3 regions of the Mesorhizobium sp. M2A.F.Ca.ET.043.05.1.1 genome follow, and region 1 is predicted to be linked to each of the others. Evidence: riboswitches for the same ligand, from Rfam matches in the RefSeq annotation. Region 1 holds a riboswitch; each other region holds the start of a gene.

The links. A riboswitch is a leader RNA that binds a small molecule or an ion and turns the genes downstream of it on or off. The one in region 1 is predicted to bind thiamine pyrophosphate.
Region 2: linked by a shared signal. The riboswitch ahead of thiB (thiamine ABC transporter substrate binding subunit) and the one ahead of EJ069_RS12475 (YkoF family thiamine/hydroxymethylpyrimidine-binding protein) in region 1 are both predicted to bind thiamine pyrophosphate.
Region 3: linked by a shared signal. The riboswitch ahead of thiC (phosphomethylpyrimidine synthase ThiC) and the one ahead of EJ069_RS12475 (YkoF family thiamine/hydroxymethylpyrimidine-binding protein) in region 1 are both predicted to bind thiamine pyrophosphate.

Annotation. Positions count from the first base shown of each region.
Region 1 covers NZ_CP034446.1:2,544,182-2,554,033, reverse strand. The annotation lists gene EJ069_RS12540 (J domain-containing protein) at 184-726, opposite strand; gene EJ069_RS12535 (hypothetical protein) at 1,363-1,770, shown strand; gene EJ069_RS12530 (exopolysaccharide production repressor protein) at 2,144-2,509, opposite strand; gene EJ069_RS12525 (DUF1236 domain-containing protein) at 2,779-3,705, opposite strand; gene EJ069_RS12520 (DUF1236 domain-containing protein) at 3,969-4,268, shown strand; gene EJ069_RS12515 (hypothetical protein) at 4,487-4,708, shown strand; gene EJ069_RS12510 (DUF982 domain-containing protein) at 4,884-5,231, opposite strand; gene EJ069_RS12505 (DUF1236 domain-containing protein) at 5,528-5,827, shown strand; gene EJ069_RS12500 (hypothetical protein) at 5,961-6,170, shown strand; gene EJ069_RS12495 (DUF2934 domain-containing protein) at 6,280-6,531, shown strand; gene EJ069_RS12490 (hypothetical protein) at 6,702-6,911, opposite strand; gene EJ069_RS12485 (hypothetical protein) at 7,112-7,456, opposite strand; gene EJ069_RS12480 (GSU2403 family nucleotidyltransferase fold protein) at 7,550-8,638, opposite strand; TPP riboswitch at 8,835-8,947, shown strand; gene EJ069_RS12475 (YkoF family thiamine/hydroxymethylpyrimidine-binding protein) at 8,938-9,546, shown strand; gene EJ069_RS12470 (ABC transporter permease) at 9,605-9,852, shown strand, end outside.
Region 2 covers NZ_CP034446.1:5,969,020-5,978,871, forward strand. The annotation lists gene EJ069_RS28725 (ABC-F family ATP-binding cassette domain-containing protein) at 1-1,013, opposite strand, end outside; gene EJ069_RS28730 (thiamine diphosphokinase) at 1,024-1,668, opposite strand; TPP riboswitch at 1,799-1,904, shown strand; gene thiB (thiamine ABC transporter substrate binding subunit) at 1,948-2,958, shown strand; gene thiP (thiamine/thiamine pyrophosphate ABC transporter permease) at 3,182-4,798, shown strand; gene thiQ (thiamine ABC transporter ATP-binding protein) at 4,795-5,583, shown strand; gene EJ069_RS28755 (M48 family metalloprotease) at 5,735-7,201, shown strand; gene EJ069_RS28760 (caspase family protein) at 7,318-9,258, opposite strand; gene EJ069_RS28765 (RNA polymerase factor sigma-32) at 9,444-9,852, opposite strand, start outside.
Region 3 covers NZ_CP034446.1:5,465,062-5,474,913, forward strand. The annotation lists gene EJ069_RS26475 (hydroxymethylpyrimidine/phosphomethylpyrimidine kinase) at 1-812, opposite strand, end outside; gene EJ069_RS26480 (thiamine phosphate synthase) at 803-1,408, opposite strand; gene EJ069_RS26485 (thiazole synthase) at 1,405-2,178, opposite strand; gene thiS (sulfur carrier protein ThiS) at 2,180-2,377, opposite strand; gene thiO (glycine oxidase ThiO) at 2,346-3,347, opposite strand; gene thiC (phosphomethylpyrimidine synthase ThiC) at 3,344-5,179, opposite strand; TPP riboswitch at 5,283-5,399, opposite strand; gene EJ069_RS26505 (hypothetical protein) at 5,521-5,748, opposite strand; gene EJ069_RS33920 (hypothetical protein) at 6,411-6,872, opposite strand; partial or broken gene EJ069_RS33425 (SMC-Scp complex subunit ScpB) at 7,771-8,293, shown strand; gene EJ069_RS26520 (DUF433 domain-containing protein) at 8,827-9,477, shown strand; gene EJ069_RS26525 (DUF5615 family PIN-like protein) at 9,482-9,852, shown strand, end outside.

The DNA.
Region 1 (9,852 bases):
TCCCCCGGGATGTAGCTGCTCCTTCATCGAGCCCGCCACTGGTTCAGGCACCAGTCGGCGGGCTTTTGATGCCGGGCGGAGCCGGCCGAAATCAGTTCTGCCCGGCGGTTTCGCCGTAACCTTCAGCCTTGTCTGATCGAACAGATGCAGCGTTTCGTTTTTTCCCTGACACGGTGAAGCGCTTTAATCGGCGTGATCGAGCAGGCGGGTGGCGTCCGGGCGGTCCCGGGCTTGTTTGCTCCCGGCGTGGTCGATGCCCTCGACCGTGATGGCGAACGTCCCGTTCTCGGTCCTGCCGATGAAGCCCTTCGCCTTGAGGTACCACAGGTGGAATTCGAGGTGCTCGCGCGGGCAGCCCGACAGGCGTTCGAGCTCGTCGTCGCCGATGCCCGGATTGTTGACGTCGCGCCGGCGCCGCACATAGAGAAGCGACAGCAAATTGGCCTGGATGGCGGCATCCCTGTCCATGCCGCCGCCGTCGCGCGCGCCATCCGTGAGTTCGTGGCGAAGGCCCAGATGCTCGCGGTAGAGAATGTCGTACTGGGCCCGCTTGACTGGATCCCGCAGCGTATTGTGGGCCTCGACGATCTCGCTGAAGCGCGATTCATTGCCTGTTTCCCGATTATCGGGATGGTAGCGCATAGCAAAATAGCGGAAAATCCGCTCGATTGTCTCAGAATTGGCGTTCGGGCTTATTTCCAGAACTTCGTAGTAGTCAGTGAACATGTAATCGTGCTTCCGAAATTACGGAAACCACTCCCCGAATCCGAGCATTGCCCAAATGCCGCGCGCTTGCAAGGCACCACTGGGCCGGTTCTGAACGGGCGCAGATGCCCGCCGCAACTGCGCGAACTCGAGCCGGATTCGGGACGCTGAAGCGCATGCTTTCGCACGCCTGCCGGCGGGGAAGGGATGTCCTGGTCGGCGCACTGGTTCGCGGGCGCCCGATCGGCGAATGCCCTGCTCTGCTGTGCGGATTCGAAGCTTGCGGGACTGATCGGCGATCGCGGTGGAATAAATCCCGCACTCTGCTACGTTAGCCATGTCTGAAATTCAGGTGGCAACCTGGATGGGGGCCGACCTCAAGCCCGGCTCCCTTTTTGGCTCGCCTCGAAAGAGGCGAGCCATTTTTTTCGCGAAGCCGCCTCGCGGCTTTCGTCCGAAGGTTTCACCGCCCTAAAGCGCGTCGCGATCCTTCGGATTCGCTCCATGCGCTTTATTCTTGGGCTTTACGCTAGTCTTTATCCCCAACAGGGTCCCACTTTCGGGAGACATGCTTTAGGTGCGCCATGGCTAATATGGCTGGCCGGATATAGAATTCATAGAGTCGGGTCCACAGAGGCATTGGGAGGGACAACAGAAATGCCACGCGTATCGGAACTCTTCTTCAAGACGGCCATCGTCTTTCTCATCCTGGGCATCGCCGCCGGGCTGCAGATGGCGATTTCGGGCGATCACGGCGCCTTCCCGGCGCATGCCCACATCAACCTTCTTGGCTGGGTCACCAGCGCCATCTTCGGTGGCTATTATGCGCTCAACCCGGCCAAGGCCGAGCGCCGCATCGCCATGATCCATTACGGCCTCTATACGGCCGGCATCGTGATCATGCTGCCGGCACTCTACTGGATGTTGGCGGCAGGCCATCCGGAGATCGAACCGGTCGTGGCGATAGGCTCGCTGATCGTCGCCGCTGCGGTGCTGGTCTTTGGCTTCGTCGTCTTCTCGTCGTCGGAGACGGTGCGCTCCGCCTCACCAGCCGCGGCACGCTAGCTTGCGATCGAGCAGGGGGCTTCGGCCTGGACGGGCTGGAGCCTCCAACCGAAGAGCACGGCAAGACGGCCGTTTTGCATCGCGCCGAGTAACCTCTGTTGCGGACGGGCGCTGGCGACAATGCCAAACTGATCGCGCCTCGGAAGCATAACGCGGGGCCGGCCCGGCTCGCTGCGCTCGAGCAGAGGCGTGCAGTGTGTCGGGCGAAACGGATTGCCGCCGCTTCCGGGAAAGCGACTGGCCGGCCATTCGCGAGCAGGCTGCGGCCGGCTAAAGCATGTCTCCCGAAAGTGGAATCGGTTTCGGGATAAAGACATGCGCAAAATCAAAAACCTAAAGCGCATGGAGCGAATCTGAAAGATCGCGACGCGCTTTAGGGCAGAAGCTTCGGAAACAGCAGCGAGATGAGAGCGTGGATGATGCCGTCCCGCTCGAACGGGCCAGGCAATTTGGCGGGCGAGACGGCGCCGTCGCTCGATTTGGCCTCGTCGGTCACGCGGGCCTCGCCATGCACCAGCCACAGCACCGCGGCGAAGTAGCCGGCCTGCAGAATTACCGCGGCAAGGACCGCCCAGCCCAATGCCGTCCAGACCGATCCAGTGGACGCGAATGTCCAGCCGAGGATCACCAGCAGCGTCGCCGCCATTCCCACAAGAAACTGCGGAAAATACATTTGCCCAACCGAGCGCCGCGACCATGTCCAGTCGTCGACGATCTCGCCCATGTCTCTACCCGTCATGACCCTTGCACCTTTTCCGGGTGGACCGCAAGCTTGAACAATCTGCCCGGCGGCCTTGTCGCACCATTGTCCGCTCCGACAGGGACCAAGGGAGCAGGACTTCCTTGTAGCAACCGCCAATTGCGCCGGATCGTTCCATGCGCCCCGGCATTCAAGCAACGCCTCATGGAACGCGTCGGCGACGGCGCGGCGATACCTGTAAGGGCAGGGACGGCCGGACAAAAAAAGGCCCGACGAGGCGGGCCTTTTTTGTCTTCATGATGTCCTTGTCAGCTCAGGATCACGACGATCTTGTAAGTGTCGGGGTCGACGATGACGATGCGTCCATCGGCCAACACGAAATACTCATAGGATTCATAGGCTGGCACGATCTTGACGATGCGAGCCGGCAGGCGGTGCAGGCGCACCTTGTGCCGCGGCACCTCGACGCCAACTGAAATGTCGAAGCTGACATCGCGAACCGGCTCGACATGGGTTTCATGAATGACCTGCGTAATCTGCGTCCTTTGCTCGACGGTCACATTGTTGATCGAGGCCGTCTTGTTCTGGTCGGTCTGGACGTTGGTGTTGCCTTGGGCGTTCATCTCGGTCTTTGTGCCCGTATTGGTCTGGGCATTCTGATCGGTCTTGGTGCCGGTACCGGTCTGAGCGTTCTGCTCGGTCTGCATCTTGGTGTTGGCGCCCTGAGCGTTCTGCTCGGTGGTGCCGGCCTTGCCCTGGGCCTGCTGCTTCTTCTTGAGCTGCGTGTTGTCCTGGGCATTCTGGTCAGTCTTGGTGCCGGTGTTGGTCTGAGCGTTCTGCTCAGTCTGCATCTTGGTATTACCCTGGGCGTTCTGCTCGGTGGTGCCGGCCTTGCCCTGAGCCTGCTGCTTCTTCTTGAGCTGGGTGTTGTCCTCGGCGTTCTGGTCGGTCTTGGTGCCGGCCTTGCCCTGGGCCTGCTCATCGGTCTTCATCTTGGCCTTGCCCTGCGCCTGCTCCTGGGTGTTGGCGCCGGCCTTGCCCTGGGCGTTCATCTCGGTCTTCGATTTCGTCTCGCCCTGGGCCTGCCCGCCTGCCTTGCCGCCCTTCTGGCAATCGGCCGTGCCGGCCGCGCAATTGTTGTTGTCGCCGCTTGGCTGCGCGGATTCGGTCTGCGCCATCGCGGCGCCACAACTCACACTGAGCGCGATCATGCTTGTGATCAGCAGATGTTTCATTGGATTTCTCCTCGGAAAGTCGGTCCCTTCGCATGGGTAACCCGGCTCGAAACGCATTGTTCCGAAATTGCGGCAACGGGCAAAAGGGAGGGTCTTGCCGCACACGGCGGCAGTAATTTTCGCACGCGCCAGCCCCTCTTCTGGCGGGATTTCACAGGGAACAACGCTGGGCGATTGGCGTTACGACACTGCCGACCCGCTGTGGAAAATCGCAGGCGCAGCATCAAGGCGATTTGATCCAATCCACATAGGAGAGACGAACAATGAAAATGCACATCACCTCCGCCGCCGCCGGCTTGCTGCTTCTTGCCGGCATTGGCGCCGCTGCCGCGCAGGATGTCGTCATCGCGCCGGAGCAGGAAACCGTCATCAAGGAATATGTGCATAAGCAGCCGCTGGCTTCGGTGAAGGTTCCGGGCGTCGAGTTGAACATCGGCAGCACGGTTCCCGACACGGTCGAGCTGCACGAGGTGCCGAACGTCAAATACCGTTACGTTGTCGTCGATAACCGGACGGTCATCGTCGACCCCGGCACGCGCAAGATCGTTAAGGTGCTGGATTAATCGACAGCACGCGGGAACGAGATGGCCCGTCGCCAGTCACGGCGGCGGGCCATCGATCGATTATTATTTTGTTACCATGTGCTAACGGAACCTTCCCGCCGCGGTTGAGTTAGCGGCTCTGGGCCACGCTGTCTCATAGACAACACAAATCATTGGCAGGGTGGAGATTCGGGCGGCGGCGAACAGTTACGGGCGGGTCAAGGAGGAGTTTGACCAACATGTCGAAACGAGAAGTCGCAACATCCCGGTCGCTCGGGATGCGCGTCGCCGATCTCAAAGCCAGGATGCGGGACGCCCGGATCACCGAGCATGAGATGAAGACCTTCCAGAAGGTCGCGGCCATCATGGGAGGCGGCGAGGGCTCCCTACGCATCGAAGCGGACGACCTGATCGCCGCGTCTTTCGTCACCGAGGCGCTGGGCGAGCCGACGCCGACCTGACAGCGGCCACCAGCCGAGAAAGCCCCATCGATCCCAGTCGGTCGTCAGCCCCGGCGGCGGTCTACGGGGCAAACGGACGCCCAGGCGGCTCCGTTGCCGGAGATCTCGCCGGCCAGTTCCTGAAGCCTACAGGCAGGCCCTACGCGCAGCGGCCCCAATGCGCACCGGCTCTCTGTCAGTGCGCCGGCCGCTGCAGCGCCCGGCTCTCACGTGCCCGGTTGCGCCTGATCTTGGCCTCGCGCAGCACCGCGACCGGATCTGCCCCGGTCCACTCGATCCCCGCCTTCCTCGCGAAGATCAGGAACGCCTGGCGCGCCTTGTCGAGATCGATCTCGCCGGCCCGTGCCGCCTCGCAGGCGCGCAGCGCCCTTGCGTGGCTTTCGCCCCGCGAAGCGAGCGGCCATTCCTTGAGAAAATTCTGCATCCCGGTGAGCGAGGCGATCTCGCGCTTGAAGCCGGCGCCAACGGCGATCGCCACGGGGGAGCGAAGTTGGATGTCGCTTCTGATGTAACCTTCTTGCATGACGGCGGCGCCCTTTGGATTTCAAAGTCTTGGGGAGTTTCAATGCCTTCCAATGCGGAGCCGATGCGAAGGTTCCGCCACATCAATTAGTCGTCGCTGACGGAACAACACCTCGCCGGGGGCGTTTGCCCCGGGAGCTCAACTATTCGACCTGCCGATGTTTCCGCGTCCTGCGGAGGCAGGGCGGAGCTCGCCAATACGCGATCCGGAGGATCGTCGTGAACCGATACGCGATCCGAAGGTCGTCGTGAATACGCGATCCGAAGGATCGTCGTGAATCCAACAGGAGAGAAACGATGAAAACCACCCTCATTCCAGCTGTCGCCGGCCTGGCTCTGATGGCCGGCATCGGCGTCGCGGCCGCGGACGAGGTGATCGTCACCCCCGAGCAGCAGACCGTGGTCAAGGAATATGTCCACAAGCATCCGATCGCCTCGGTCAACGTGCTCGGCCTCGAGCTCGGCGTCGGCTCGACCGTGCCTGATACCGTCGAGCTGCAGCAGGTGCCGGACGTGCAGTATCGCTATGCCGTGGTCAATGACCACACGGTGTTGATCGATCCCGGCACGCGCCGCGTTGTTCAGGTGATCCAGTAACATCTGACACCCCTGAAGAGCCCGATCCTTGCCCGACGCTTCGGTGAAGGATCGGGCTCTTCTCGCATCGAGGCACATGGCCTAGAATAGTCAGCGGTTTGGGAGGCAACGAAGCGCGGAAGGAGTCGTTGCCATGCATCATCCACACGTCGAATCACCTGATATCGCCCGGCAGGTCGACAAGCTGCTGGCCGAGCACAGGACTGGCCTGCTTTCGATGCAAGAGGCAATTTCCCTGCTGCGGAAGCGTACGGGGACCGACCGCTCTGACGCGGATTTAGCCGGATTGATCACAAAGAAGGCAGCCCATCTCGGCATCGCTGTCGTCACCGACGGCCACTGAGCGAATTTGCCGCCTAAGTCGGTCGCTTATATGCGTGATACCGAAGACGCCGCGTCAAAATTCCGCTAGTGTTCGCGCCGGGGAACCGTCCCAACCTTAGGAGGCGACAGTGACGGACGACAGGCACGAACGCATTCGCCAGCGCGCGCACGAGATTTGGGAGCAGGCCGGCCGGCCCGAAGGTGCTCACGAAGAGCACTGGAACCAGGCGACCGCCGAGATCGACGCCGCAGGCAAGCCGAAGAAGGCTCCGAAGAAGGCGGCTGCCGCCAAGGTCGAGAAGCCGAAAGCCGCCAAGGCGGAAAAGCCCGCCAAGGCACCCGCCAAGGCAAAGGCGGCCAAACCGAAAGCCAAGGCCTGAATCTCCGGCGGCCGCGCCGCCGCCGGCTCATCCCGACAACGATCTCCGACAGCGACCGGACGTGGGTAGTCCGCGCCCGGCGGTTCGCCATGGAGATGCCCAAACTTCCGTTGAAGACGCGCTGGCTCAACTGGTAGGAAGATCAAGCAGAGGGAAGGCGCCGCCGATCGCTAGCGCCTCCCTTGCTTTCCGGCGTATTGCGCGACCGCGCAGAGAAGGGCAAGCGCCGCGGTATCGCAGGCGGCCCGCGACGGCGACGGGCCCTTGGCGAAAAGCACCGCATCCGCGACCGGAACCGTCAGTCCGTGCTTTCTGGCAAATGAAGTGACTTCGTAGGGCTGGTCCTCGGGCAGTGCGCCGATGTCGATTTGCGGTTGCATCAAACGTGTTCCTCCCTGGTATGCGTCTATTCCCTCCTTCGCCCGGCAGGAATTAACGCCCGGCCACTCACCCGCGTCCACCAATTGGCGATTGTGTGAAACGATGCATTTACCGGGGCGGCGAGCCGAGGGTTGCAGCCGGCCGGTTGAAGGGTCCGCGGCGCGGGCTTCTTCGGTCCCCGCACGGAGGAGGGAAGCCCTCACCAGGCATCGCTCGACCGGGCGAACCTTACCCCCGCCGCGATCATCGCGCTTTCGCACTCGCTGATCAGCCTGAGGTTTCGCAGATACCGCGCCATCGTCTCCGGCAGCCAGGCGGCGCAGGCCTCCACATAGGCGCGGCCGTGCACAAGCGCGCCGGTCGACAGCCGCTCGTCCTTCTCGGCGATCACCTTCAGATATTGCCGAATGAAGCGGATGTCGTCGGCGATGTCCTGGCTGGCCATGCGCCAGGCGCCGGCGAGGCGCTCGCGCTCGGCGAGCGGCAGTGGCGACAGCAAAGGGCGGGAGAGGTCGGCAAAAGCGGCATGGTTCGCGGTGTTCAAGCAGATTCCCTCAAAGGAGATATCGTACTTTATGTACTAAATCCGGTCAAGCGAGGTTCGTACAATTTGAACGATGTGCCGTCTTGAGGTAGATCAGGCGATCCGCGTCGGAAAGCCTTCGAGCTGCACGCCGACTTCGCCAAGCGCTCGCCCCAAGATCGACTGGACCATCTCATGCCTGTCCGGCTTCAGCAGGCTCAAACCCTTCCGCAATGCGTCCCGCCAGGCATCGCCGCGCTCCCACGCTTCCGCGAAAGCCAGTGCAAGGTCATCCTGTCGGCGCGTCGTATCCAGCGCCTCGACCAGCAGGCCCACTTGATGGAGGTCCTTCTCCCGCTTCGCCGCCGCGCCTCGCTCGCGGCGCGTCGCCACGATCAGCTTGTGGACGGCGAAGCGTTCGGGCGAGGGGACAAGCACCGGCACGCCGGAGCGGTGCAGCAGCACCGTCCTCACCGGATCGCGGATCAGGAAATCGAGGAAGCGCAGCGGCTGCGCCGAGGCGCCGCCGAGCGAAGGCATCGGGCTGGCGCGATCGGCATGCTCGTCGCTGCCGCGGTTGGGGGTGAGGAACTCGATCCGGTAGCGCGAGGCGTTCTGGTACTGCGTGGTCCGGCCGGCATTGGTCCGGTGCGGGATTTCGCGAAACGTCGGGTCGACGGTCTTCAGCACGTCGATGACCGGCGGCATGCTGTCTTCCACTTCGGCCGAAACGGAATGGAACTGTGCGAAATCGGCATCGCCTGTCTGCAGCGCTGCACCCGGCAATCGCACCCCGAGATGCCCGGCATAGGTCTGGAAAGCGACGGTGCCCACCAGCACCGCGCGCAGCCGGAAGAGCCCCGCCTTCTCCAGCGCCTCGACGACATCGCCGGTGAAGGTCTCGGGTGCGGTCAGGCCGGCATCGCGGACAAGCGTGGAGACCAGCTTGCGGCGGCTCCTGAGATCGCCCTTGATCTCCCTGAAGGCCGCAACCCGACTGGCGATCTCGGGATCCTCGGCCGGACCGACGTAACGCCTCTTTTTCTCGGGGCGGGTTTCCTCGAAATACCAGTAGTCGCGGCCCTTCACCGGCACGCGCACGAAATTGCCCGCCGTCGAGAAATCCGTCTCGAAGGAAGCATCGAGGCTGCGCTGCACCAACTCGGCGTAGAGGGTGCGGTAGGCGAGGTCGATGGTCTTCATGGGTGCTGCTATTGTGCGTTATAAGATTCCTGCGATTTTCTTATAACTGCGCCACCAGTCGATTGCAAGTTCGTTATAAGAAATTCGTGAAAATCCTATAACCACCGGCATCTCCCCCTAGGGGGAGATGAGACTCGTGGCCCAACTGGCGTCGCAAAAAACCGCTTTCCCAACCCGGCAAACAGTGCTTTAACGCGCTCATCCACAGGGGTGCTCCGTACGGTCGGGGCTGAGATGGTGGCGGCAAGCCTCCGGACCCTAAAGCTGATCTGGATAATACCAGCGGAGCGAGGCGGGCCATGTTTTCCGGCGCACAGATTTCCCTTTATCCCATGGCCGACGATTTCGTCGGCATCATCCTCGGCGCGTTGGGCGCGCTTGATCCTTACCGCGACAGGCTCAGGATCGAGACCGACGACATCTCGACGCTGCTGGTCGGGCCGCCCGAAGTGCTGTTCCCGGCGATGCGCGACCTCTTCGTGGCGGCGGCCAAAAGCGGCAAGCATTGCGTGCTGTCGGCCGCCGTCTCGCGCGGCTGCCCCGGCGAGCCGGACGATCCGATCTGCCGTTCCGACGAGATCGGCGGCCCGGCGGTCCCGCTCGACGAACGCAAACGCGCGGCGCTCGGCGCCGTGCGGTCGACGCCCTCGACCGACCAGCCGGTGGCGGCGCAATTCTCGCTCTATGCTATGGGCACCGGCGACCACATGGACGAGATCTATGGCTGCATCGATTTCCTGAAGCAATCCGGCGTGTTCGACCGTTCCAAGAACTTCTGCACCAGGCTGCGCGGCGACGCCGGCGCGGTGTTCGCCACGCTCAACGAAGCCTTCTGCCGCTTCGGACCCGGCGCGGGCCACGTGACCCTCGACATCACGATTTCGGCCAATAGCCCGACGGCGGTTTGAGCTCCACGCGGCTCGAGCGTCGTTCGTCGAGGAGAGTGTCGTGGCTATTGGCGAAAGCATCGGTGCCGGCGAATCTCCCCCGCAAGGGGGGAGATCAGCCCTCACGTCCGCCTTCGCCAAGCTCGCTCCCGCCGCCCTCGCGTTTGCCTTGCTGCTCCTCGCCTGGGAGCTCTACGCCCGTCTCGGCGGCCTTGCGCCCACCGTGCTTCCCGCACCCTCGCGCGTGCTGGCGCAGGCCTGGGAGAACCGCGCGGCACTCGCCGAAAACACGCTTCCCACCATCCGCGCCACGCTTGCCGGCTTCGC
Region 2 (9,852 bases), 3.3 Mb from region 1:
CTGCCGGCATCCGGCGCGAGCTCGCCGGTCAGCATCTTCAAAAGCGTCGTCTTGCCGGCGCCGTTGGGGCCGACCAGGCCGACGCGGTCGCCGCGCTGGATGCGGGTCGAGAAACCCTTGACCACGGTGAGGTCGCCAAAGCTCTTGTCGATGCCCTTGGCCTCGATCACCAGCTTGCCGGATTCGGCGGCGTCGCTCGCCACCATGGTGGCGGTGCCTTCGGCGCCGCGATGGCTGCGGAAACGCTGGCGCATCGTCTGCAATTCGCCGAGGCGGCGCATGTTGCGCTTGCGCCTGGCGGTCACGCCGTAGCGCAACCAATGCTCCTCGCGCACGATCTGGCGGCCGAGCTTGTGCTGCTCGCGCTCTTCCTCCTCCAGCACCTGGTCGCGCCATTCCTCGAAATGGGCAAAGCCCTTGTCCAGCCGCCGCGTCTGGCCGCGATCAAGCCAGACGGTTGCGCGGGTGACGCGTTCGAGGAAACGGCGATCGTGCGAGATCAGGATCACGGCCGAAGAGGTGCGGGCAAGCTCCTCTTCCAGCCATTCGATCACGGAAAGATCGAGATGGTTGGTCGGCTCGTCGAGCAGAAGGATGTCGGGCTCTGGCGCCATGATGCGCGCAAGCGCGGCGCGCCGCGCCTCGCCGCCGGAGAGGTCGCCCGGCTTCTCCTCGCCGGTGAGGCCGAGATGCTCCATCAGATAGGTGGCGCGATGTGGATCGTCGGCCGGGCCGAGGCCGGCCTCGACATAGGCGCGCACAGTAGCGAAGCCGTCCATATCCGGCATCTGCGGCAGATAACGAACGGTCGCCGAGGGTTGGCGGAACACTTCGCCGTCCTGCGGCTCGATCATGCCGGCGGCGATCTTGAGCAGGGTCGACTTACCCGAGCCGTTGCGACCGACCAGCGCAATCTTCTCGCCGGCGGATGCGCTGAGCGCCGCGCCGTCGAGCAGCGGGGTGCCGCCGAAGGTCAGTCTAATGCCGTCGAGGTTGAGAAGTGGCGGCGCCATGTCTGGAATGTCAGCTTTCGGGAAGAGGATAGGGGTGGGCCAGAAGCAGCGCCCGGCCGCGCTCCAATGCGATGCCAAGCTGCCCTTTGACCTCGTTTGATATAGTGAGCGAGGAGCCGAACGTCACCTCGACGCGGTCGAGCGGCCATTTGGCGCCGGTAACCGTCAGGCCGAACAGGTCGGAGAAGCCGAGCACCGAAAACAGGGTGCTGTCCGCATAGTCGAAACTGGCTTTGCCAGGCAGGATGGGAACGCCTTCCTGCGCGCCGCTCGTCAGCAACACGGTCGTGCCCGCTTCTGCCAGCCGCACGGCGAGCGCCAGATGCAGGGAGGCATGGTCGGCGCGCTTGCCGCCGAAGGCGCCGGCAAGCACGAGGCTGGTGGCGCCGCGCTGGAGCGCTTCCGCTATTGCGAGCTCGCCATCGGTCATGTCCTTCTCGGCCGGGAAGATTTTTCGTGGGACGGAGGCCAGATCTTCGGGCAGGTTGGCCGGCACCGAGTCGAAATCGCCGACCCAGAGCTCGGGGACAAGGCCCAGCATGCGGGCATGGCCAATGCCGGCATCGGCGGCGATGACGCGCGAACCAGCGATCTGGCGTTCGAGCCGGGGCGTGCGGATAAGCTCGCCGCCCAGCAGGATGGTGAATGTGCCCATGGCCGTCGCCCTTACCAGCCCTCCAAGTGAAACGGAAGCCGGATGCGTCGCGCTTCGGTTCCTGCCCCGGAACATTAGCTGCTCGGCAAACTTCCGCTTGCGCGCCGCTTCGGCCGGGCCTATCTGTCGAGGCGCTCTAACGGGGTGCCGGACATTATCCGGCTGAGAGGCAAGCAAGCCAACCCGCTGAACCTGATCCGGTTTGTACCGGCGGAGGGATTAGACGTTTCGGACCATCCGGCGCCTCAATTCCTTGTCACTCGAACGAAGGAGGCGCCGATGCGCGCGATACTGTCCAAGCTTATTCTCGCAACCGGTCTTTTATCGCTTCTGGCTGGCGTTGTGCCCGCCGCCGCGAAGGACAAGCTCACCGTCTACACCTATGAAAGCTTCACCGCCGATTGGGGGCCTGGCCCGGCGGTGAAGAAGGAATTCGAAGCCGAGTGCGGCTGCGACCTCGAATTCGTCTCGGTGGCCGACGGCGTCGCCCTGCTCAACCGCGTCAAACTGGAAGGCGCCGGCATCAAGGCCGACATCGTGCTCGGCCTCGACACCAACCTGACCGCGGACGCCAAGGCGAGCGGCCTATTCGCGCCGCATGGCGACGTCTCGGGCATCAACGTGCCGGGCGGCTGGAGCGACGACACTTTCGTGCCGTTCGACTACGGCTACTTCGCCGTCGTCTATGACACGCAGAAGCTAAAAGTCCCGCCGAAGAGCCTCAAGGACCTGGTGGAAGGCAGCGGCAACGACAAGATCGTCATCCAGGATCCGCGCACCTCGACGCCCGGCCTCGGGCTGCTCTTGTGGGTGAAGTCCGTCTATGGCGACAAGGCGCCGGAGGCCTGGGCCAAGCTCAAGACGAAAGTGCTGACGGTGACGCCGGGCTGGAGCGAGGCCTATGGCCTGTTCACCAAGGGCGAGGCGCCGATGGTGCTCTCCTACACGACCTCGCCGGCCTATCACATGGTGGCCGAGAACACTGAGCGCTATCAGGCGGCGTCCTTCGAGGAAGGCGAGTACCTGCAGATCGAGGTCGCCGGCATCACCACGACGGGTGCCAAGAACCCGCTGGCGCAAAAATTCATCGCCTTCATGACCGGACCGAAATTCCAGGACGTCATCCCGGAAACCAACTGGATGTTCCCGGCCGGCAAGACCGACAAGCCGCTCAACCCGGCCTTCGACAAACTGGTCAAGCCGACCAAGACCCTGCTGTTCAGCCCGGCGGAGGTCGCGGCCAACCGCAAGGCCTGGGTGGATGAGTGGCTGGCGGTGATGAGCAAGTAGGCTGCGATGCTTGCGCCAAGGGCCCCCTCTCTGTCCTGCCGGACATCTCCCCCTCAAGGGGGGAGATCGGCTGTCACGCCGGCTTTCGCCAATCTCCGACGTTGCAGGATCGAGCGGGGCGTCGACACTGCCAATCTCCCCCCTAGAGGGGGAGATGTCCGGCAGGACAGAGGGGGGCGCGAAGGAACGCGGCGTTGCCTAGCTGAAGCCCGCATGGTGCCGCGTGCACCCCGCGCGTGACTCCCGCGTCTCCGCCGGCGTCATCGCTCTGGCGGCCATCGCCGCGCTCATCGGCGGCGCCTTCGCTGGCCTCATCCTCGAAGGCGCGCACGACCTCTCCGGCGCTGCAGCCGCCTTCGACGGCTACCTCCTCCGCGTCGCCCGCTTCACGCTGTGGCAGGCGGCCCTCTCGACGCTGCTCTCGGTCGCGCCGGCGCTCCTGGTGGCGCGCGCGCTTTCAAGGCATCCGCACTTCCCAGGTCGCCGCCTGATTCTGCAGCTGTTCACCGTCCCGCTGGCGTTGCCCGCGATCGTCGCCGCGCTAGGCATATTGGCGCTTTACGGCCGCGCCGGGTACTTTGCCGGCGTCTTCGCCGGGCTCGGCGGCGGAGAGTGGCCCGGCATCTATGGCCTTTCCGGCATCCTGGTCGCGCATGTCTTCTTCAACCTGCCTCTGGCGACGCGCTTGTTCCTCGAGGCGCTGGGCACCATTCCCGCCGACCAGTGGCGGCTGGCGAGCCAGCTCGGCATGAGCGCCCGGCCGGCCTTCCGGCTGCTCGAATGGCCAGTGCTGCGCGCGGCCATGCCAGGCGTCGCCGGGCTGGTCTTCATGCTCTGCATCACGTCCTTCACCATCGTGCTGACGCTGGGCGGCGGTCCAGCGGCGACAACGCTCGAGGTCGCCATCTACCAGGCTCTGCGCTTCGATTTCGATCCGGCCCGCGCGGTGGTGCTGACGCTGCTGCAGATCGCGCTCACCTTCGTCGTGGTCGCAGCGCTCACGCGGCTTGGCGCCAACACGGTCGGCGACGCCAATCTGCCGGTGGCGCCGCGCCGCTATCTTTCGGCGGGCCGGATGGAGAGCGCTCTAAATGCCGGCCTCATCGCGCTCGCCCTGCTGTTCGTCGCCGGACCGATGGCGGCGACGGTGGTTTCGGGCCTTCAGGCCGATCTCGGCCGATTGGCGGGCGAGGAAGCGGTGCGCCGCGCGACGCTCACCAGCGCCGGCCTCGCCTTGATCGCGGCGCTGCTCAGCGTGTCGCTGTCGCTGTCATTGATCGCGGCACGGCGCGCATTGGCTTTGCGTCGCCGTGCCGGCAGCGCCATGTCGCTGCTCAAGCATGCCGCCGACACCGGCGCCGGCTTCGTGCTCGTCGTGCCGCCGATCGTGCTTGGCGCCGGCTGGTTCCTGGCGCTGCGCAACATCACCGATGTCTTTGCCGTCGCGCCGGTGATGGTCGTCGCCGTCAACGCGGTGATGGCGATGCCCTTCGCCATCCGTGCCATTCGCCCAGCCTATGACGCGGCGAGCGAACGCCATGAGCGGCTTTGCCTGGCGCTCGGCATATCCGGCTGGACCAGGCTCAGCCTGATCGACTGGCCGTCGCTCAGGCGGCCCTTGGCCACCGGCTTCGCTTTCGCCATGGCGCTGTCGCTCGGCGATCTCGGCGTGATCGCGCTGTTCGGCAGCGATTCCGTGCAGACCTTGCCCTATCTTCTGCTTGCGCGCATGGGCAGCTACCGGACCGCCGACGCGGCGGGGCTCGCCTTGCTGCTCGGCCTCGTTTGCCTGATGCTGGTCGTCGCCGCCGATTGGCTGGGGCGGGAAGCAAGGGCATGACATCGACGCACAACAGCATCGCGGCAGGGAAGGCGCTGACCGTCACACTCGAAGACGTGTCGTTCAGCTATGGCGAATCGTCCTTCCGCTTCAATGCCGAGTTCGCGGCGGGCAGGATCACCGCCATCATGGGGCCGAGCGGCTCCGGCAAATCGACGCTGCTCAATCTGATAGCCGGCTTCGAAATACCCGATAGCGGCAAGGTGCTGATCGGCGGCATCAAGATCGGCGCCACGCCGCCCTCGGCGCGACCGGTGTCGATGGTGTTCCAGGAAAACAATCTGTTCGCGCATCTTACGGTCGAGGCCAATGTCGGGCTCGGCCGCTCGCCGTCGCTGAAGCTCGGCGATGGCGATCGCGCCGCCGTCGCCGAGGCGCTGGCGCGGGTTGGCCTGGCCGGCAAGGAAAAGCGGCTGCCGCGCGAGCTCTCAGGCGGCGAGCGGCAGCGCGTCGCGCTGGCGCGGGTGCTGCTGCGTGACCGGCCCGTATTGCTGCTCGACGAACCTTTCGCGTCGCTCGGCCCGGCGCTGCGCGAGGACATGCTCGACCTTCTCGCCGGCATCCATGCCGAGCGCAAGATGACGGTGCTGTTCGTCACCCATCAGCCGGAAGATGCGCTTCGCATCGGCCAGGACGTGGCATTTCTCGATGAGGGCAGGATCGCGGCCACCGGGCCGGCTGACGATTTCTTCGATCGGTCTGGACCGGATGCGTTCCGGCGCTATATCGGCGATCGAGGCGGCAGCGTTGCCGGATCACAACACATTGCCCGGAAGCGGACATAATTTGCGGCCAAACCAGTAACGGGTGATCCGGCGTTTGCTTGCCTTGTCCGGGGGAGTGTGGCTAGGTCCAGTCATGCGGTCCGGCGGGCCGTGATTTGCCGAAAGATTGCGAAAGGAAGCCGATCTGTCGACCGGCGCTGAGAAAGTGTGGATGAGGCCGCTTGCACGATTTTTCGCGCTGGCAAGCGTTGCCGTGCTGGCGAGTTGTCAGATGTTCACGCCGCCGGACGTGCAGGAGAGCGGCTTCCAGCCCTCTGACAAGCCGATCACCGTCGACAATGTCGTCGCCAACGCCAAACTCGCGGAAATGGCGAAAGCGCAGCATCCGCGCATTCTCGCCACCTATGGCGGCGAATATTCCGATCCGAAGCTGGAACGCATGGTGGCCAAGGTCGTCGGCAATCTGACCGTGGTGTCGGCCAACCCGACCCAGACCTATCGCATCACCATCCTCAACTCGCCCAACGTCAACGCCTTCGCGCTGCCGGGCGGCTATCTCTATGTGACGCGCGGCCTTTTAGCGCTGGCCAATGATTCCTCCGAGCTTGCCGCCGTCATCGCGCATGAGATGGGCCACGTCACTGCGAATCACGGGCTGCAGCGGCAGCAGCTCGAAGCCGAGGAAGGCTTGGCGACCAAGGTGGTGTCGGACGTGCTCGGCGACAGCCCGACCGCCAAGGCGGCGCTGATCCGCGGAAAACTCAGGCTCGCGCAGTTCTCGCGCAACCAGGAACTGCAGGCCGACGCCATCGGCATCAAGTCGATCGGCGAGGCGGGCTACGATCCTTACGCGGCTGGCCGCTTCCTGCAGTCGATGTCGGCCTATACCGATTTCCGCTCGGTCAGCGGCGCCACCGACGCCAGCCTCGACTTCCTGGCGACGCACCCCAACACGCCGCAACGCATCGAGCTGGCGCAGCGCCTTGCGCGCAATTTCGGCCCGCCCGGGGTCGGCACGCGCGACCGCGACGCATTCCTCGCGGGCATTGACGGCCTGCTTTACGGCGACACGCCGGAAGAAGGCTATGTGCGCGGCCAGACCTTCATGCACCCTAATCTCGGTGTCTCCTTCACCGTGCCGGACGGTTTCGTCATCGACAATTCCGCGGCCGCCGTCACCGCGACCGGGCCGGGCGACATCGCCATCCGTTTCGACGGCGTGGCGATCGACAAGTCGGTGTCGCTCACGGATTACATCCGCAGCGGCTGGGTGGCGGGACTCGAAGACGCCAGCGTGCGCCAGGAGACGATCAACGGCAATGAGGCGGCGATGGCGCATGCCAACGCTCAGGGCTGGCAGTTCGACATCGCGGTGATCCGCGCCGGCGGGCAGGTCTACAGGCTGCTGACGGCGGCGCCCTCGGCCAGCGCGTCGCTGGACCCGGTCGCGCGCTCGGTCAGCGGCTCTTTCCGCGTGCTCACCCCGGCCGAGAAGGCGGCGCTGAAGCCGCTGCACATCCGTGTCGTCACCGTTCAGGCCGGCCAGACCATGGGCTCGCTCGCCGCGCAGATGGTCGGCGTCGACCGCAAGCTCGACCTGTTCCGGGTGCTCAACGCCATGTCGCCGGGCGCCAGCGTATCAGCCGGCGACAAGGTCAAGATCGTCACCGACAAGTAGGCCAGAGCGGCCAGAAAACCGCTATCGCCCGGGTCGCTTTCAGGTCGGTCCATTACCGCTTGCGCCTGGTTTATTGGTGGTCGGCGATGGTGGCACCGCCACCACCGCCGATGCCATCAACCATTGTTGCTGTCGCCGCTGCCGCGTCCGGGCGGCGAGTGATCGTTGTCGCCGCCATTGCCGCGCCAAGGCACTGGGTCAATTGGCACCAGAGGCGCCTTTGGCGTGGTAATCTCTGGCGGCGGGGCTTTTGGCGCGGGGGTGCGGATCACCTTTATCTTCGTGACCACCTTCGTCACCACCTTGGGCTTGCACACCGCGATCGACATCTCGCTTCGCTTGGGCGAGAGACCGAGAATGGCCATCGAATAAGCCTCTTGTCGGTCAATGCCGGCTTTCAGGAAAGCCAAGGCCCGGGCCTCGTCCGCCGGCACGCCATTGCGGCCGTCCTTGAAGATCACTGCAAGATCCTTCATGGCATCGACATGCCCCATGGCCGCCGCCTGGAGCAAAAGGTCCAGTCCCTTGCCGGCATCTCGCTGAACGCCGACACCATCGAACAAGGCGCGCCCCAGGGTAGTCATGGCATAGGGGTCTCCCTTGTCCGAAGCCTGCGCATAGAGGCTGTTGGCTTTGGTCAGATCCGGAGCCGCCCCCATTCCGGACGCGGCGATGTAGCCGAGTTGGTAAACGGCGCGAACGTGCCCCTTGTCCGCGGCCTCCTGGATCGCCTGCCTGGCTTCCTCGATCCTGCCCGACGCCAGCAGCGCCCGCCCAAGCTCATAACGGAAGCGCGCAATGTCGGGATAGGATTTCACCGCCGCCTCGCAGGCCTCGACAGCGCTGCCGCCGATCTCGTTCGGCAAGCGGCCCGAGACGACGCCCTGCAGGTCGAGCGGCTCGCCGGCGGCCTGGTCACAGGGGTCGACGTTCGGCGACAGTTTCACCGTGGCTTGTTTCGCGGCGTTGCCGACGCGGATCTCGAAGCCGACCTGGACTGGAGCGGCCGAGCCGATCTGCGGCTCGTAACGCAATTTGTCGATCTCGGCGGCCATCAGGCTCGATTGCGGTGAAAGCACGCGATCGGGCAGGGACAGCGTCCCGGTCGCCGGGTAGCTCGCAAGCATGAGGCTGCCCCCGGCATCCTTGGCAGTGAAATCCAGCTTCAGCGGAACCGGGCCGACGCCGACCGGGACACTGATGCCGCGATTGTCGATCGCTTCGGCGGCAGCGGCGACCTGGATCCCGCGCTCCGCCATCTCCTGATCCTGCTGCGCGTCGGGTGACGATGGCGCTGGCTGCTCCGGGCCGCGCATCAGCACCACATCGTCGAGCAGCGACGAATTCTCCCAGGGAACCTGCTTGCCGTTGGTCGCCTTGACCACGTCGCGGCGCACGGCGGCCAGGACCGAGCGTATCTCCTGGTTCGGCGCCAGCGCGCGGCGCGAGAAGGCCGATGAAAACGGGCTGAGGTCGCCTGAGCCGTCATAGGCGACGGCGCCCGGCTCGGTGGCGAAAGCAATCAACGTGTTCTGCGAGCCTGTCACCTGCGCAAGCCCACTGTCGCCGGCGACGATCAGCTGGTCGCGCAGCCAATAGTCCTTGCGCGGGAAAGGATCGTTGCGGCAGGCATCGAGGATGATCATCTGAACCTTCGATCTCGAGCGCAGTTGCCGCAATATGTCATCGACCTTGATGGCCTGGACCTCCATGTCGGCCGCATCCTTGAGCGATGCATCGACCGGGATCAGGAAATTCTCTCCGCCGACCTGAAAGCCGTGGCCGGAATAATAGACGACGGCAAGATCGGCGCCGTCGGCGGCAGCGAGATAGTTGCGGAACTTCTCTTCGAACTGGAGCCTGGTGAGGTCCTTGGCCGCGAACACCTCGAAGCCGGCTTGCCGGAAGGTGCTCGAAACGTCCGCGGCGTCCTTGTCAGGGTTCTTGAGGGCTGGGATTGTCTGGTACGCGGAATTGCCGACGACAAAGGCGACCCTTCGGTCGGCACGGGCGTCCAGCGTCGTGAAAGCGACGAGAACCAAGGTCGCAAGGAGCATGCAGCATCGCAACATGGCAAATCCCCCATCCGTTGTGATCTGGAGGCTTCAAGAGGCCAATTGCGATGCAATGGTCTGTTAAAGACCTCACAATCCAAGGAGTATTATCAAAGGAGAATTACGCCGTTGGCGATATATTCTTATTTAATAAATTAGTTATCCTTAGTTTTTATATACGTTAACTTTCAGGCGGCCTCCGCCAGAAATTCCGGGTTCTGCTTCACCAGCGCCAGCTTCAGCTTTTCCATGGCGCGCGCCTCGATCTGGCGGACGCGCTCCTTGGAGATGCCGAGCTGTTCGCCAAGCGATTCCAGCGTGGCGCCGTCATCGCTCAGCCTGCGCTCCTCGATGATGCGAAGCTCGCGGGCGTTGAGCGCGCCAAGCGCGCTCTTCAGCCAGAGGGCGCGGCGCTGGACGTCGATTCTTTCGCCGACGATCTCGTCAGGCAGCGGGTCTTCGGAGACCAGGAAATCCATCCGCTCGGCAGCGCCGTTTTCGTCGGCAAGCGGTGCGTTGAGCGAGCTGTCTGGGGAGGACAGGCGTGAATCCATCATCGCCACGTCCGCTTCGGGAACGCCGAGCGCCGCCGAGACC
Region 3 (9,852 bases), 2.9 Mb from region 1:
GGGAAAAATTCTGGAAAATGGGTCTGCTTGGCTGGACGCAGAACGCTGTGGTTATTCAGCCGGCATTTCTGAAGCCTCTCCAAGACAAACAGCTTGCCTTCGCGCACGCTGTCTTCGAGCGGCTTCGGCTTCGCCAGATGCGCCGCAATCGCGCTGGCCAGCATGCAACCTGTCCCGCGCATCGATGTGGCAAGGCGCGGTGCATCGAAGCGGATGGGTTCGTGCCCGGAGCGTAACAGAATATCGGTCGACCGGGTTCCCGACGCATGCCCACCCTTGATCAGCAGGGCTTGAGGGCCGGCGGCCAGCAGTCTTTTTCCTTGTTGGAGCGCTCCGTCCTCATCCACTGCCAGTTCGGAGCCACTAAGGAGCGCCAGTTCAGGGAGGTTGGGCGTGACAATGCAGCAAAGCGGCATAAGATCGCGCTTCATGGCAGCGATAGCGCCTGCTTGCAGAAGTGCGCGGCCTGAGGTGGAGGCCAGCACAGGGTCGAGTACTGCGGGGACATGCGGAAATTTGCGCAGCACTGCGGCAACGGCAACAATGATCTTGGCAGTCGCCAGCATGCCGATCTTGATTGTGGCCACGTCGTTGGCCTGCAGCGCGGCGCACATCTGATTGGCCACCAGGCTAGGTGGCGAATAATAGATTTCGATCACGGCGTCATGCGTTTGCACCGTTAGCGCTGTGACGGCGAGACAGGTGCGCACGCCAATGGCAGAGATCGTCTCGATATCGCGTGCAATTCCAGCACCGCCACTGGAGTCCGATCCACCGACGACAAGCACATGTGGTTCTCGCCTCAGCGCCATTGGTCCGTCTTTTCGATCCATTCTCGCGTGCGCGCCTCGGGGTCGTCGTTGAGCGTGATGTCGGTCACCACCGCCGCGCTGTCCGCGCCAGCCGCAAAGACACCGTCGAGCCGCTCAGGGTTGAGGCCACCAATGGCGACCAATTGAAACGGCGCGACCTGGCGCTTCCATTCGCTGATCCGTTCGACCCCTTGCGGCGCCCATTTCATCTTCTTCAGGATGGTCGGATAGATGGGTCCAAGCGCTATGTAGTCAGGCTCGGCGGCCATCGCCGTTTCCAGCTCCTGATGATCATGTGTGCTCAGTCCGAGCCTTACGCCGGCTGCCCGTATCGCCAAGAGGTCAGCGGTCTGCAAATCCTCCTGGCCGAGATGTATGAAGTCGCAGCCTTCCTCGATTGCCAGGCGCCAGTGGTCGTTGACGATGAGTTGGCACTGGTATCGAGCACACAAGGCCTTCGCGGTGCGGATCTCCGCGCGCAACCCAGCCTCATCCACGGTCTTGATGCGCAGTTGCAGAAGCCGGACTCCGAGTGGGACCAGCCGTTCGATCCAGGCAGCGCTGTCGACGATCAGATAAAAGGGATCGAGCTTCATGAAAAAACGGCCCTGCCGACCATCGGTGTCGATGGCACGGCGACGTCGCGCGGTTCGAGCATTCCCGAACTGAACGCCTCACGACCGGCGTCGACCGCCTTACCGAAAGCACGCGCCATGCCGACCGGATATGCCGCCTTGGCGACCGCTGTGTTCAGGAGCACGGCGTCAAAGCCGAGTTCCATGACGGTGGCCGCGTGCGACGGCCGTCCGAGCCCCGCATCCACAATCAGCGGGACGCCAGGGAAATATCCGCGCATCGAGCGCAGCGCCGTCATGTTGACCGGTCCCAAGGCGGAACCGATCGGTGCGCACCACGGCATCAGGACCTTGCAGCCCGTTTCCAGCAGCCGCTCGGCGACAACGAGATCGTCGGTGGTATAGGGGAATACCGCAAAGCCGTCCTCGCACAGGATGCGGGCGGCTTCAACCAGACCGAACACATCCGGCTGTAGCGTGTCGTGATTGCCGATCACTTCGAGCTTGATCCAGTTGGTGCCGAAGACCTCGCGCGCCATTTTCGCGGTGGTGACGGCTTCCTTGACGGAGAGGCAGCCGGCGGTATTGGGCAGGATTCTGGCGCCCAGCGAGCGGATCAACGACCAGAATTGTTCGCCGGCTCTACCGCCCGCCATCTCACGCCGCAACGAGACGGTCACCACCGACGTGCCCGACGCCTTGACTGCATCGGCAAGGATGGCCGGCGAAGGATATTGAGCGGTGCCGAGAAGCAGGCGCGACGAAAGCTCGGTTCCATAAAGCTCCAACATGCTAGCCGCCCTGCATGGGCGAGAGGATTTCGATCCGGTCGCCGTCGCTCAACTGGAACTCCGTGCGGTTGGCTTTGTGCACGAGGTCGCCGTTGACGGCGGTGGCGAGCCAATCGCCCTCATAGTCGAGCGCGGCAAGCAACTCGGCCAGCGTGGTGGCGGCAATCTCACGCGCCTCGCCGTTGACCATCAGTTTCATGAGCATGCTCCTTGGTTCTGTCTTGACTGAAAACCAGGCCGGCAGCCTGGCGCGCCATGGCGGGGGCGAGGAGAAAACCGTGACGATAAAGACCGTTGATCGCGATGATCTCACCGTCTGTTTCGACGCGTGGCAAATTGTCGGGAAATGCCGGACGGACACCCACACCGGTTTCAACGATCTCGGCCTCACCAAAGGCCGGATGGAGGGCATGGGCGGCGCCCAGCAGCTCCATCATGGAACGCGCCGTCACCGGTCCGGCGCTCTGGCTTTCAATCATCGTCGCTCCGATCATGAAACGGTGATCGGTGCGCGGCACGGCATAAAGCGGAAAGCGTGGATGAAGCAAACGGACCGGCCGCGACAGCGAGACATCAGGCGTGCGAAGGATCAGCATTTCGCCGCGAACACCGCGCAGCCTGTCATCGGCCGCTGCCATTCCCATGCAGTCTATCTGACGGGCGAAACCCGAAACAGGCCGGGCGTCGCAGCCGAAGTGGAATTTGACACCCATGGTCGCAAGGTTGTCATGAAGTGCCGCCATCGCCTGGCGTGGGTCGAGGTGAGCCTCGTTGGGGAAGAGCAATCCACGCCGGAAGCGGCCGGCGAGGTCGGGTTCCAGGAGCGCAATTTCGTTTTCATCGACGCGCCTATGCCCTGACGTGCGACTGGCGAACCGGTCAAGCTCACCGGCATCACGCGGCGCGGCCACGACCAATGTCCCGGCCCGTGTCACCTGACCCGACAGCACCGCATCCCACCAGTCGGCAGCGTCGCGTCCGAGATCCAGCACCGGCTGCTCCGCGCTTTCGCGCTCGCACCATGGCGCCAGCATGCCGCCGGCGAACCACGACGCGTTGCCGCCAAGGCCATGCCGCATCTCGGCGACTGTGACCGTCGCGCCGCGGGCGGCGAGTTCGAAAGCGACGGTGAGGCCGGCAACGCCGGCCCCTTTGACGAGCACCCTCATGATGGTTTGGGAGCCTCCGGCACGACCGGTACGCCAGTCTCGTCCGCCGGCATGTAGAGATCGCCGCCCTCCCGGTATTTTGCCGCCATTGCCGCCATGCCTTCCTTCTGAGCCTCGGCACGGATGTCGTGGGAAATGCGCATGGAGCAGAATTTCGGCCCGCACATCGAACAGAAATGTGCCAGCTTGTGCGCCTCCTTGGGCAAGGTCTGGTCGTGGAAGGACCGTGCGGTTTCGGGGTCGAGCGACAGGTTGAACTGGTCCTCCCAGCGGAACTCGAAGCGCGCGCGCGAAAGGGCATCATCCCTGGTTTTCGCTGCCGGATGGCCCTTCGCCAGATCGGCTGCATGGGCGGCTATCTTGTAAGTGATCACCCCAATCTTGACGTCGTTGCGGTCGGGAAGGCCGAGATGCTCTTTCGGCGTGACGTAGCAAAGCATTGCGGTGCCGAACCAGCCTATCATGGCGGCACCTATCCCTGAGGTGATGTGGTCATAGCCCGGCGCGATGTCGGTCGTCAGCGGCCCCAACGTGTAGAACGGCGCCTCACCGCACACTGCGAGCTGCTTGTCCATGTTCTGCCTGATCTTGTGCATGGGGACATGGCCCGGGCCTTCGATCATCACCTGGCAGTCCTTTGCCCAGGCAATCTTGGTGAGTTCTCCAAGTGTTTCCAGTTCGGCGAATTGCGCCGCGTCGTTCGCATCGGCGATTGAACCGGGACGAAGGCCGTCGCCGAGCGAGAAGGAAACGTCATAGGCTCTGGCGATGTCGCAGATCTCCTCGAAATGCTCGTAGAGGAAGCTCTCCCGGTGATGGTGCAGGCACCATTTGGCCATGATCGAGCCGCCGCGCGAGACGATGCCCGTGACCCGGTCGACGGTCAGCGGTATGTAGTGCAGCCGCACGCCGGCGTGGATGGTGAAATAGTCGACGCCTTGCTCGGCCTGCTCGATCAGCGTGTCGCGATAGACCTCCCAGTTGAGGTCCTCGGCGATGCCGCCGACCTTTTCGAGCGCCTGATAGAGCGGCACCGTGCCGATCGGCACCGGTGCATTGCGCACGATCCAGTCGCGGATGTTGTGGATGTTGCGGCCGGTCGACAGGTCCATCACCGTATCGGCGCCCCAGCGGATCGCCCACACCATCTTTTCGACCTCTTCGGCCATCGACGATGTGACAGCCGAGTTACCGATGTTGGCGTTGATCTTCACCAGGAAATTTCGCCCGATGATCATCGGTTCGCTCTCGGGATGATTGATGTTGGCGGGAATGATTGCGCGTCCGCGCGCCACCTCGTCGCGCACGAATTCGGGTGTGACGAAATCTGGGATCGCCGCGCCGAAGGCTTCGCCGTCGCGTTGCAGCTTGCCGCGCATCACCTCGCGGCCGAGATTCTCGCGGATGGCTACGAACTCCATTTCTGGCGTGATGATGCCGGCGCGCGCATAGGCAAGTTGGGTCACCGCCTTGCCCTGCTTGGCCTTGAGCGGCCGATTGCGTATCGGAAATTCCGGTGTCAGGCGCTCGCCGGTGGCGAATCCATTGTCTTCCGGCCGGACGTGGCGGCCGTCATAGGCTTCGACATCGCAACGCGCCGTGACCCATTCGTGGCGAAGCCGGGCAAGGCCTTTTTCGATGCTGGTTTGGACTGATGGATCGGTGTAGGGGCCGGACGGATCGTAGACGGTGACGGGCGGTTCGCCGGCCGTCGGATGGACGGAAATCTCGCGCATCGGCACCCTGATCTGCGGGTAGAGGACGCCGGGCTTGTGGATTTTCCGCGAGGCGGGCAGTGGTCCCGTCGACACGGCGGGGGTGAGGGCATTCATCGTGAGGCTCCTTTGCTCATGCATTGGAGACCCAGTTCTGTGCCGGAAGGATGAAAAGACGCTTCTGTAGACCTGCTGCAGCAGGACCTCGGGCGTAAACTCCCGCAAAGCGCTTGCACCGTCCCTACGCCAGTATGAACTGGATCAGGTTCAACGGGTCACTGCGCCGCGAAAGCCAGCAGTATCTCAGCCCCTTACCGGGACTCCCCTGGTGAATGCCTCAAGTTGAATGGGCCGGTGCTGCTTTGTCAAGCGCCTTCGGGCGCCTTCGGGCGCCTTCGGCCGGTGGCGACGTCCGGCGGCCGGCCGAGCGGAGAGCTCGCGCATGCATCGGGGACAAGTCACGCCCCGTAGACCAGGGCTGGAATGGCCAAAGTCTCATTCGCTTCGTGAAGGATGGAAAAACTGTATCGGCCATGTGCGTCGAGATCGACCGAGTAGCTCAGGCGGTCACGGATGTGGTTATCCTGGTCGAAGGCGACGATTTGCGGCTTCAGCGAGGTGATTTGCACCACGTCCAGGTAGATGGAGTTGCAGATATGATCTGGTCGTCGGGCTGGCAGGTGCAAGCGGCCGCTCTATTCAGGATGCGGCATCGGCGGCGTTCCCGATACCAATGATATCTTGCGGGCAACTTATGCAATCACCGGCTTCGTAAAACCCGACGGCGGCGGCCGTGTCCTGGCGCTGAGGATGTGCCGCTGTTCCAGCAGAGAAATCGCGTGGGCGCGGAGTTTTCGCTCTGCGAGGAAGAGTTGACGCAATCGTTTAGCTTGCTTGCAGTTCGTAGAGACCCGCCTTTGAAAGCAACTAAGCTATTGCATTGATATGTTGGTGCGCGATCGATCGCTACATAGCCGGCCGCCATTATCCGAGTATTGATCCGCCGGTGTTCGTGTTGCCGTATATGGCAATCCCTGCGAGATCGTCGCGGCCGGATCGGCCGCACCCTCTAGTCATAAAAGGGGAAGCGACCGAGAATTCCGCTGCCGAAAACTTCTCTGGCTTGGCTATGCATGCGGTAGATGAGATCGCCGCCTACCGCGACCTGGTCGAGGAAGGCATCGACGCCCAGTTCGGACAGCCTGGTTATCGCAATGCGTTAGCGGCTCAGACTTGCGGTCTCGAGAGCGGCCTTTGGGGGTCACCTCTTTTTTGTTTCAGAGGTTGGAAGACGGCTGCTCGTTACCCAATAGAAATGGCGACTACGGAACGCGATCGATCGCGGCCATCAGGAAACACCTGTCTTCGGCTCAACCTCGACATGGCGTCCGATCGACCGCAGATATACAGCTATCTCGTCCATGAGATGATCGCGTTCGCCGTAGATCTCAGCAATCCTGCGCAGCTGTGGCTCGACGGACCTCCGTTGCGCCGGCGTCAAATCAGCATCGCCAAAGACATATCCCAAGTTGCCAATCGCGCAAATGTTGCAGCCGGCCTCCACAACTGCTTGCACGAATGCCGGAATGTCTTTTTCTTGCATAGTCTTCATGTCGAACCTCTCGTGAATGGCGTGCTTGCGCGCCCATGCTGCCTTTTCAGCGTGTCCTCTGGGCGGCGCAAGCCTTGAGCGTAATTGTGCCGGGCAACCTCGACTATCCCGTCTGCCACGCTCTTTAGAGTCGGTGGGGTCTGGTGATTGCAGGCTGGGCCACTCAAAAGCCTGCAAGAAGAAAGTCATGGCGACCATTGCTCAAGATCGCGAGGGTGCGTGCAAGACCTTCCGTTGGCAGTCATGCACGCTCACCCAGCAACTGGGTATTGAGCAACTGGGTCTCACGTCGCGGGTCTCGTGTGCTTCACAGCCGAAAATAAGGTACCACCGTGGCTATTCTCAAGTGCAGGCTACCTCTTCAGGACACGGCGGAGTGCCTTCCGACGCACCCCTGGTGCAACGTGCGACCTAACGAGACACATCTCGTTCGCGTTCCCTCGACCTTTCTTCGTATTGCTGCTTGCCCTGCGATTTCAGGCCCTCTGCTAGCTTCTCGGCCGCTCTTTGGCCTGCAATGTCACTATTCAAGATCATATCCGACATCCCTGGATGGTCATAACCGTAATGCGCATGCAGTTTCCCTCACGAGCAGCGCCTATCCGTCGATTAGTTCGTCTTCCGGAACCCGAAGCCCTTTTTATCCGGCGTACCTATCCACCATTCAACCGGTATACCTTTCCCAACTTTGGCGGACCATTTACCTCAGGCATGATCATCTCGCGTGACATTTTTTTTTGGCGCCATCATCGCACGTGGCATTTTCTAAAAACCAAGACGTGTCAATTTGTAAAATCAAGGATGCGGCCGCGCCCGTTGCGAGGATTTGCAGGTAGCTCTTCAGCCCCAACACGATGTGTGAGGCGGCGGTGGAAAAGGCAACCGACGGCGTCGACGCGTCCTTTGATGATCGCAAGCGATATGCTTCGTCGCGAGCCCAGATTGCGGTCTCGGGCACAAGGCGAGATCACAGTTCTGCGATCTGTGGTAACGCGAGCCCGCAAAGCGCCGCTGCGGCCACCGCTTTTGGAATCTGGACGAGATTCGTCGTCGTCTGAGATCAGTTGATCGAGCAGTTCGCGCGCGCGGGACGCGCTTGCGGTGCAGTCTCTCCCGCGAGCTCGCCCGTGACCTTCTCATCGACGACATCCGAGAGCTGCGCGGACGGCCCTATGACCTCGTCGCTGTCGCCGGCGGCTGGAAGCACCTGACACGGCCGGCCTATGCCGATGCCATCCGCGCCTGCGGAAGCAGCGGGCGTGCCGTGGACCTGACGTGGTCGGACGTGCTGATGCTGATGTGCATCGGCACTTCCAGCCGATTACCCGCGCCGAATTGTCGTCGGTTTTCGGGAAGTAATCAGTCGCGACCTGATCGGCCATCTGCGGCACCGGCCTGATCGCGTCGAACCCGCGCAGTCCGACGCCCGGCGCTCCCTACACCTATGTGACGACAAAAGCGTCCTGCTCGAGTTCGGCCTCGACACGCTTCGCGATCTCCCGGACTGCGAGGCGCTCGAGGATGCCGGGCTGCTGAGCAGAGATGAGCTGCTTGCTGGTGAAATTATGCCAGAGTTGGCTAGTGGCCATGAGGATGCGGGTTTGGATACGGAGGAATAGCTTGGCGCTGCAGACGCTGTGGCCACCGGGCTTGCGAGTGCTTCCAGCTTTCCATAGCGAATCTAGCGCGCCCAAGGGCGTCCGAAATTTGTAGGCAAATTTCGGACATGGACACGGTCAGCGACGTCAAGCAGGCAGCGGTATGCGGCCTCTGCACCGCTGTCGCCCAAAAATTCGTGGCCATGGGCAAGCCCCACTTGAGACCCCCAGAGAGAACGCTCGTGAGCGATGGAAACGGTTTTGGTCCAAAGCTTGATACAGATGGCCTGCAGATGGGTGTAGGGTTTCAAAGCGCTCGAAGACGCGCCTTCGCAGAGTTAAAAGTCCGCGACGAACTCGTGTGTCGTTTGTCGCCAACTGCAAATTCGATAGTTAGCGCAATTATACTGCGCCGAGTCTGCCATCTCGAGCCCCAAGGGTTTGTGAGGCCTCTCGGCTCACCACCGCCTTTGCTAACCGCCGTGATTCCAAAGACGCGTGCCTTTACGGAGGGGGTCAAACGGCCTATATTATTCTTTATAAGGAGAAGAATAATGGGCACACTTGCTCGCATCTACACCCCCGCAGAGGCAGCCGCCGTCAGCGGGATAGGAATCAAGGCCGTGCACAATGCGATCGACAAACGCATTGTCGATACTGTGCCAAGCACTGCTCGGCGCATCGGTGGGGTCGTCCGACGGGCATTGACCGGCGAGGATTTGCTGCGGCTCAAGCTTTGGTATGGCGTGGGTGCGACATTGCCCGCTGATCGTCGCTACCGCCTGTTCGAGGAAATCAAAGCTGCCCCAAGGGCCAAGACCGTAAGGGCCGACGACCTGCTGATCGTCGACGTCGCCGAGGCACGTAAACAGCTCAAAGCGCGCATCGTGGATCTTGATGAAGCGGAGGCCGCCATCGGCCGCGTTAAAGGGGTGATGGGCGGAGAGCCTGTCTTCAAAGGAACCCGCATCCCTGTTCGTATGATCACGACGATGCTAGCGCAGGGCGCAGATGAAGCGGAGGTTCTGGAGGGATATCCGAAGCTAACGCCGCGCGTGATTGAGCTCGCCAGAATGTGGGTCGCCGCGCACCCGGTTCGTGGGCGGCCTAAGAAGCTGGTCGAGCAGGGCGTGAAAATAAAGTCGTCGAAGCGCGTGGTTTTGAAGGGCGACCCAGGTCCGTCGGCCAGGTCGAGACGCGTGTGACCTCGTGAGGTTTCTGATCGATGAGTGCCTGCACACGTCTCTGGTTGCGGTAGCCCAAGAACGCGGACATGAAGCAAACCACGTCAACTGGCTTGGGCTAAGCGGCGAAACCGACTGGGACCTCATGCCGCTCATTATCGATGAGGATTTCACCTTCGTCACCAACAATGCTAAGGACTTCAGGAAGCTCTATGCCAAAGAACCGGTTCACGCCGGCCTGATTATCGTCGTCCCTCAGGTCGGGCCTGAAAAACAGAGAGAGCTCTTCGATGCTCTCCTCGAGGATCTTGGCCCAGAGGAATTCCTGATTAATGAAGTTATCGAAATCGAGATCGAAAACGGCATTGCAATCGTAACACGATACGATCTGCCGTC